Regions from separate parts of the Xanthobacter sp. SG618 genome, predicted to be linked through region 1. Evidence: riboswitches for the same ligand, from Rfam matches in the RefSeq annotation. Region 1 holds a riboswitch; the other holds the start of a gene.
The links. A riboswitch is a leader RNA that binds a small molecule or an ion and turns the genes downstream of it on or off. The one in region 1 is predicted to bind thiamine pyrophosphate.
Positions count from the first base shown of each region.

Region 2: linked by a shared signal. The riboswitch ahead of thiO (glycine oxidase ThiO) and the one ahead of thiC (phosphomethylpyrimidine synthase ThiC) in region 1 are both predicted to bind thiamine pyrophosphate.

Region 1 covers NZ_JABBHL010000001.1:875,535-879,938, forward strand. The annotation lists gene miaA (tRNA (adenosine(37)-N6)-dimethylallyltransferase MiaA) at 1-378, shown strand, start outside; gene thiC (phosphomethylpyrimidine synthase ThiC) at 563-2,437, opposite strand; TPP riboswitch at 2,519-2,653, opposite strand; gene bioB (biotin synthase BioB) at 2,807-3,778, shown strand; gene FHT36_RS04140 (hypothetical protein) at 3,830-4,111, opposite strand; gene FHT36_RS04145 (thymidylate synthase) at 4,404-4,404, shown strand, end outside.
Region 2 covers NZ_JABBHL010000007.1:166,349-170,752, reverse strand. The annotation lists gene FHT36_RS18770 (thiamine phosphate synthase) at 1-152, opposite strand, end outside; gene FHT36_RS18765 (thiazole synthase) at 188-979, opposite strand; gene thiS (sulfur carrier protein ThiS) at 1,034-1,240, opposite strand; gene thiO (glycine oxidase ThiO) at 1,246-2,370, opposite strand; TPP riboswitch at 2,440-2,539, opposite strand; gene FHT36_RS18750 (Trm112 family protein) at 2,601-2,813, opposite strand; gene FHT36_RS18745 (DMT family transporter) at 3,008-3,895, shown strand; gene FHT36_RS18740 (aspartate-semialdehyde dehydrogenase) at 3,959-4,404, opposite strand, start outside.

The DNA of each region.
Region 1 (4,404 bases):
CGGGATGCGCAGCCGCCGGTGCTGGACGCGGCGCGCTGCGCGAAGATCGTGCTGGAGGTGGACCGCGACCTGCTGCGCCAGCGCATCGACGTGCGCTTCGAGGCGATGATGGCCGCCGGGGCGCTGGAGGAGGTGCGCCGGCTCGCCGCCCGCCACCTCGCCCCCGACCGCACGGTCCTGAAGGCCCACGGCGCGCCGGCCCTCACGCGCTATCTGAAAGGCGAGATGTCCCTCGCCGACGCCATCGCCGAGGGCCAAAGCGACACCCGCCGCTACGCCAAGCGCCAGGCCACCTTCTTCCGCCACCAAATGCCCGACTGGGCGCGTGCAACGCCGGAGCAGGCGCTGGGGGTGGTGATGGGGATGCTTGGAAACTGAGGGGCGAGAGGGCCGGTGCCACAACCCCGGCCTCTGGAACGGGGGGAGAGACACCCCTCACCCCTGCCCTCTCCCGCAAGGGGAGAGGGAGCACCATTCGATTTGCGCACAAGCCCGATTCCGTCACCACCCGTCCTCCCCTCTCCCTTTGCGGGAGAGAGTCCGGGGGTGCGGGTTCAGCCCCTCACTCCGCCGCGGCGGGCGGCGGGGGCGCGACTTCGGGGGCCGGGGTGTAGATCAGGCCGCCGCCGTCGCGGAACTTCTGGGCCATTTCGGCCATGCCCGCAGAGGCGAGGTTGTCGGCCTGGGCGCGGGCGATGTCGCCGGCTTCCAGCTTCAGCTCCTGCGAGATCTTCATGGAGCAGAACTTCGGCCCGCACATGGAGCAGAAGTGCGCCACCTTGGCCCCCTCGGCGGGGAGCGTCTCGTCGTGGAAGCGCTCGGCCGTCTCCGGATCGAGCGAGAGCGCGAACTGGTCGCGCCAGCGGAAGGTGAAGCGGGCCCGGGAGAGCGCATCGTCGCGGATGCGCGCGGCCGGGTGGCCCTTGGCGAGATCGGCCGCGTGGGCGGCGATCTTGTAGGAGATGACGCCGGCCTTCACGTCGTCGCGGTCGGGCAGGCCAAGATGCTCCTTCGGCGTGACGTAGCAGAGCATCGCCGTGCCGAACCAGCCGATCATCGCCGCGCCGATGGCGGAGGAGATGTGGTCGTAGCCGGGGGAGATGTCCGTCACCAGCGGGCCGAGGGTGTAGAACGGCGCCTCGTGGCAGACCTTGAGCTGCTTCTCCACATTCTCGCGGATGAGGTGCAGCGGCACATGGCCGGGGCCCTCGATCATCACCTGGCAGTCGTATTTCCAGGCGATCTCGGTGAGCTGGCCGAGCGTCTCCAGCTCCGCAAACTGGGCGGCGTCGTTGGCATCGGCGATGGAGCCGGGGCGCAGGCCGTCGCCGAGGGAGAAAGCCACGTCATACTGGGCGAGGATCTCGCACAGTTCTTCGAAGTGCTCGTAGAGGAAGCTTTCCTTGTGATGCGCCAGGCACCACTTGGCCATGATGGAGCCGCCGCGCGAGACGATGCCGGTGACGCGGTTGGCGGTGAGCGGCACGAAGGGCAGGCGCACGCCGGCGTGCACCGTCATGTAGTCCACGCCCTGCTCGGCCTGCTCGATCACCGTGTCGCGGAAGATCTCCCAGGTCAGGTCCTCGGCGACGCCGTTCACCTTCTCCAGCGCCTGGTAGAGCGGCACGGTGCCGATGGGCACCGGCGAGTTGCGCATGATCCATTCGCGGATGGTGTGGATGTTCTTGCCCGTGGACAGGTCCATCACCGTGTCGGCGCCCCAACGGGTGGCCCACACCAGCTTGTCCACCTCTTCCGCCACGCCCGAGGTCACGGCCGAATTGCCGATATTGGCGTTGATCTTCACCAGGAAGTTCCGGCCGATGGCCATCGGCTCGGTTTCGGGGTGGTTGATGTTGTTGGGGATGATGGCGCGGCCGCGCGCCACTTCCTGCCGCACGAATTCCGGCGTGATGTCGGAGGGGATCGCCGCGCCGAGGCCCATGGCCTGATGGTGCGGATGGGCGCCGCCATTCACCTTGGCGAGGTTCTCGCGGGCGGCGACATATTCCATCTCCGGCGTGATGATGCCGGCGCGCGCATAGGCCATCTGGGTCGGGCGCTTGCCCGCCTTGGCGCGCAGCGGCTTGCGGCCGGAAAGATCGAACTGCGGCAGGGTGGAGGACTGGCCCTCCTTCAGGCCGTTATCCTCGGGGCGGACGGCGCGGGCCTCCACCTCTTCCACGTCGCCGCGCTCGCGAATCCACTGGGCGCGCAGCTGCGGCAGGCCCTTGGTGAGGTCGATGACGGCATCGAGGTCGGTATAGGGGCCGGAGGTGTCGTACACCTTCACCGGCGGCTCGGACGGGTCGGTCAGCGAAATCTCGCGCATGGCGACGCGCACGTCCGGCCGGGTGGCGGAGACGAACACCTTGCGCGAATGGGGCAGCGGCCCGGTGGTGACTTTCAGGGAGGACGTCGAGGCTTCGTCCAGCATTGCGGATCTCCGTTCAGCTTGCGCTTTCAACGAGACCCGGGGTGTAGAGCTAGGAGACGGGTGCGGGGCGACGCTGAGCGCCGGGAGCACAAGTTCCGATCCCTTCGCCGGTATGACCCGGATCAGGTTCGAAGGGTCATCGCGGCGCCGCGGAAGAGGAAACTTCCGCGAACTTGCGATATCTCAGCCCCTTCCGGGGCCCCCCTTGGAACGGGAACACTGTGATGTATACGAAAGCCCAATGTCAACGCTGCACTGCAGCGAACGCATAGGTCAAGTCACCCATTTGGGAAGGCCGGCGGTATTGGAACGCGCCGCAAACACGACTAGACCGGCCCTCCCACATCGCGCGGAAGCAGGAGCATGGGCATGGCCAAGACTGAGGACGGCACGATCCGCCACGACTGGAGCGTTGACGAGATCGCGGCGCTCATGGACCTGCCCTTGCTGGAACTGGTGGGCCGGGCCAATGCCGTCCACCGCGCCAATCACGACCCCAACGAGGTCCAGCGCGCGAGCCTGCTCTCCATCAAGACCGGCGGATGCCCGGAGGATTGCGCCTATTGCTCCCAGTCCGCCCGCCATGCGGAGGTGGACCTGACGCGGGAGAAGTTCCTCGATCCCGCCTCCGTCGTCGCCCTCGCCGAGCAGGCGCAGGCCAATGGCGCCGAGCGCTTCTGCATGGGCGCGGCGTGGCGCCGGGTGAAGGAAGGGCGCGAGTTCGACGCCGTGCTGGAGATGGTGCGCGGCGTGCGCGGCCTCGGCATGGAAGCCTGCGTCACGCTCGGCATGCTGGAGCCGCATCAGGCCCAGCGCCTCGCCGAGGCGGGGCTCACCGCCTACAATCACAATCTCGATACGGGGCCGGATTTCTACGGCGAGATCGTCACCACCCGCACCTATGCGGACCGGATCGACACCCTCACCTCCGTGCGCGCGGCGGGCATCGAACTGTGCTCCGGCGGCATCATCGGCATGGGCGAGACCATGCGCGACCGCGCCGCCATGCTGCAGGTGCTGGCGGGGTTTGATCCGCATCCCGAAAGCGTGCCGGTGAACGCATTGGTGGCAGTCGAGGGGACCCCCCTCGCCGATCGCCCGCCGGTGGACCCGCTGGAGATCGTGCGGATGGTCGCCACCGCCCGCCTCGTCATGCCCGCCTCGCGGGTGCGCCTCTCGGCCGGACGCGCCGCCCTGAGCCGCGAGGCGCAGATTCTCTGCTTCCTCGCGGGGGCAAATTCGGTGTTCTACGGGGACACGCTGCTCACCACCCCCAATGCCGGCCTCGGCGCGGATGCTGCGCTGTTCGACGCCATCGGCGGCGCCGGCGTGCGGGGGTAGGCGGAAAGACGCAAACGCCCTCTCCCTTCGGCGGGAGAGGGGAAACCTTGATCAGGCCGCGAGTTCGGTCGGGTGCAGGCGCACCCGCTCGTGACCGCGCGGATGGGCGCGCTCACCCTTCACGGTGTGCTCGTCCTTGCAGGGGCGCTGCTGGGCCTTGAGCTGGCGCAGCACCTCGTCGAGCCGGGTGAGGGCATCGCTGGCGGCGTGCTCCTCGCGGCTCGAACCCGCCTCCCAGGCGGCTTCGTTGCGGAAGTCCTCGGCCTGGGCTTCCTGCGCCAGATAGGCGCGAACTTCCATCAGCGCGGCCTTGAGGTTGGTTTGGGAGCTCATGTGTCTTGCCCTTGATCGTCAACTTAAGCGTTCAATGCTGGTCTAATACGGCTACCTCGTGGCGAAAAAGGGGGTCTCCAAGGGTCATACGCAGCGGAAATCACTCACTTTTTCGCCATCAGCCCCCGCCCTGCCACACCTGTCCCAGCGTCAGCCCTGCCATAAGACGCCGGCAACCATGTTCCCGCCCGCATGTGGACGGCGGCCGGCGGGTGCTGGCCGCGTCCGGGCGGGCGGGCTAAAGTCGGACGGCGAAAGCCTTATGGCGCTTGATCTTGGCCGGACATACCTAA
Region 2 (4,404 bases), on a different contig from region 1:
GGCGTGGTTGCGGCGCGCAGGCGGGCGAAGAGGGCGATCTGCTCGGCGGCCGGCAGATCCTTCTCCCGCAGGCTTACCCATCTGCACCCGCCGGCGCAGGCCGCAGCCACCACGTCCGCCAGATCACCCCGCGCCAGCGTGCGGTCGGTGATGAGGAGCAGAGGCGGCGTCGGCAGAGCGGGCAGGGTCAGCTCCCGACCAGGCCGAACTCGGGGCTGGAGGCTTCCGCATGCAGCTTGCGCGGGATGCGGCCGGCGAGGCGCGCAAGGCGGCCGGCCTCCACCGCGTGGCGGAAGGAAGTCGCCATGCGCACCGGATCGAGCGCCTTGGAGACGGCGGTGTTGAGCAGCACCGCCGAGCAGCCCAGCTCCATGGCGAGCGCCGCGTCGGACGCCGTGCCGATGCCGGCGTCGAGCACGACCGGAACGGGCGAGCGGGAGCAGATCAGCTCGATCATGTGCGGGTTGGCGATGCCGAGCCCGGTGCCGATCATGGAGCCCAGCGGCATCACGGTCGCGGCGCCGAGATCGGCGAGCTTCTGGCAGGTGACGGGATCGTCATTGCAATAGGGCAGCACGACGAAGCCGCGGGAGACCAACTCCTCGGTGGCCTTCAGCAGCTCCTCCACATTGGGATAGAGCAGCTCGCGGTCGCCGATGACCTCCAGCTTCACCCAGTCCGTCTCCAGCGCCTCGCGCGCCAGCTCGGCGGTGAGCACGGCGTCCTTGGCGGTCTGGCATCCGGCGGTGTTGGGCAGGATGTGGACACGGCCGGTGAGGAGGTCCGTCAGGCTTTCCTCGTAGCCGGCGAGGCTGATGCGGCGGATGGAGGCCGTCGCCATCTCGCTGCCCGAAGCGGCGAGGGCATCGAGGAACACCTTCTGGTTGGGATAGCCCGCCGTGCCGAGGAACAGCCGCGAGGAGAAGGTGCGGCCGGCGATGACGAGGGGGTCGGCGTTGGGATTCTGGAACGCGGTCATGGTGTTTCTTCCCGGCGCCCGCCGAGGGGCACCTTGTTCTGTTCGGCCCGGGGCTCAGCCACCCTGCTTGGCCTCGATGATTTCCACGGCGTCGCCTGCGGCAAGGCGCGCCTCGGCCCAGGTGCGGCGGGGCACCACGGCGCCGTTGACCGCCACGGCGATGCCCTTGCGCTCGGGTTCAAGCCCCTTGGCGACGAGCAGATCGGTGACGGTCGCCACGGGGTGCGCCTCCTCGGCGCCGTTCACCTTCAGGGCCAGCATGGCGTTCACTCCGCCGCCGCGCGCGGCGGGCCGAAGCGCTCCGCGCCGAAGGGCAGGGCCACGTCCGCGATGGTGCCGCCCAGGATGTGGTCGGCAATCACCTGCGTGGTCACCGGCAGCAGCAGGATGCCGTTGCGGTGGTGGCCGGTGGCGTAGACCAGGCCGTCCACCTCCGGGCTCGGGCCGAGGATGGGGGCGTCGTCCCGGCTGCCGGGGCGGAAGCCGACCCATTGCTCGACGATGCTCAGTTCCTCCAGCGTCGGCAGTGCCCGCCATGCATTGGTGAGCAAAGCAAGCTGGCCGCCGGCCGTGAGGTCGGTGTCGAACCCCTTCTCCTCGGTGGTGGCGCCAATGATGAGCCGGCCGTCGCGCCGCGGCACGAGATAGGAGCCGGGCGCCCAGAGGACGTGGGAGAGGATGGGCGCGGCCGGGTCCATGCGCAGCGACAGCATCTGCCCCTTGATGGGGCGCACCGGCAGCGGCGTCGCCGGGGTGATGTCCACGCCCCGGCTCCAGGCACCGGCCGCCAGCACCACCACGTCGGCGGCATGGTGCGTCTCGCCGGTGACGATGCCGGTGGCGCGGCCGCCGGCCGTCTCCACCCGGCTGACAGGCGTATTCTGGTGGATCGTCGCGCCGGCCTTCAGCGCGGCGATCTTCAGCGCGGCGGCAACCTTGCGGTTGTCCACCTGATGATCCTCGGGGCTCAGCACGCCGCCGGCGAGGCGGGGCGCGAGATAGGGCTCTCGCCGACGCACCTCGGCGGCGGTGAGCCATTGCACGGGCAGGCCCAGCCCCTGCTGGAAGGCGTAGAGGTGGCGCAGCTTCGCGAGATCGTCCGCCGTGAGGGCGATGGTGATGGTGCCCTCGGTGCGCAGGTCCACCGCCTCGCCGGAGGCGCGCTCCAGCTCCGCGGCGAAGGCGGGCCATAGGGTCTGGCTGGCGCGGTTGAGGGCGAGGAGGCCCTCCTCACCGGGCTCTGCCTCGGCGCAGGCGGCGAGCATGCCGGCGGCGGCGCGGCTCGCGCCTTCCCCGGTCTCACCGGCCTCGAACAGGTCCACCGGGCAGCCGGCGTCGGCGAGGCGCCAGGCGAGGGCGAGGCCGATGACGCCGCCGCCGACGATGGCCACGCGCGGTTTCGCCTTGCCCGCCGGTGCCGAGCCGGCTTGCGATGAAGGTGCGGATGTAAACTGCGACAAGCTCTCGCTCATCGGCATCTCCCTACGCTGGCATGATCCAGACAGGTTCGATGGGTGTGATCTCAGCCGCGCATGATGCGCGGCACCCCAGGCCGTGTCTGTTATTTACTCATGCCGGCCGCAGAACTGCAAGAGGCGGGGCGCCTGGGACGAGGCCGACCTCAGCGGTTGAGTTCGCTTTCGTCCAGCTGGCGCGCCTCGTCGGCGAGCATGATCGGGATGCCGTCGCGGATGGGATAGGCGAGGCGGGCGGCGCGGGAGATCAGCTCCTGGCGCTCGCGATCATATTCCAGCGGCCCCTTGGTGAGGGGGCAGACCAGGATTTCGAGCAGCTTGGGGTCGACGTCGTGGCCGGGACGCTGGGACTGGATCATGTTCTCGCTCTTTGGTGCCGCGCGTTTCGAGGGCAAAGGTTCGCGGCGCGCCACCATAGCGGCGGCGGGGTGGCCTTTCATCAGCGATTTTCGCGACATCACGGTCGCTGATGGGCATATCACGCGGTTTCGCTGTCTTTTCGACCGCACAGACCCTAATAAGCGCCCTTGTAACCGCGCCTCCCGGGAGCCCAATGGATCGACGCTTGGCCCTCGGGCTTCTTCTTGGTTTCGTCGCGGTCGTGATGTTCGGCGCGACCCTGCCGCTCACCCGCTTCGCGCTGCACGATTTCAGTCCCTGGTTCATCAGCTTCGGCCGCGCTGCGTTGGCCGGCTTTGCGGCGCTCGGGCTGGTGCTGGTGATGCGCCGGCCGTGGCCGTTCGGCCAGCGGGCCGTGCTGTGGCGCCTCGCTGTTTCCTCCGGCTGTCTGATCTTCGTGTTCCCGCTGGCCATCGGGGTTGCCACCCAGACGGTGCCGGCGGCCCATGGCGGCATCGTGCTCGGCCTTCTGCCCCTGTGCACGGCCATCGCCGCCATGCTGCTGGCCGGGGAACGGCCGGGCCTCGGACTGTTCGCCGCGAGCGCGGTGGGGGCCGGGCTGGTGGTGGCCTTTGCCTTGCGCAACGGCGCGGGCGGCGCGCTGGGGATGGGCGACAGCCTGCTGTTCCTCGGCGTCATCGCCTGCGCCATCGGCTATGCCGTATCGGGCGGCCTCGCGCGCACCATGTCGGGGTGGGAGGTGATCGCGTTCATGCTGATCCTCTGCCTGCCGGTGACGCTCCCGCTCGCGCTCCTCACCTTTCCATGGGGCGCCGCGGGCACTGTGGCAGGCGCCTCCTGGGCGGCGCTGCTCTATCTCGGCCTCTTCAGCCAGCTCATCGGCTTCTTCTTCTGGAATGCCGGGCTCGCCAAGGGCGGCATCGCCCGTGTCGGCCAGATGCAGCTCCTGCAGACCTTCGTCACGGTGGGGCTCGCCTGGCCCATCAATGGCGAAGTGCCGGACGCGGAGACCGTGGCCTTCGCCGCGGGCGTGGCGCTGGTGGTCGCGGTGGCGCAGCGCACCCGCTCGCGGCCGCACTGATCCCGCAAAAGCAAACGGCCCGCCGAAGCGGGCCGTTCGTCATTTTCGAGACTGCCGGAAGGCTCAGGCCGCCTTGGAACGGGCGGTGATGAGCTTGCGGTTCACCAGCACCTCGGCGATCTGCACCGCATTCAGCGCGGCGCCCTTGCGCAGGTTGTCCGACACGCACCAGAAGGCGATGCCGTTGTCCACGGTCGGGTCGTCGCGCAGGCGCGAGATGTAGGTCGCGTCCTCGCCGGCCGCCTCGTGGGGGGTGGCGTAGCCGCCCGGCTCACGGGTGTCGATGACGAGGATGCCGGGCGCCTCGCGCAGGATCTTGCGCGCGTCGTCGGCGGACAGCTCCTTCTCGAACTCCACGTTCACCGCCTCGGAGTGGGAGATGAAGACCGGCACGCGGACGCAGGTGGCCGTGAGCTTGATCTTGGGGTCGAGAATCTTTTTGGTCTCGGCCACCATCTTCCACTCTTCCTTGGTGAAACCGTCGTCCATGAAGACGTCGATCTGCGGGA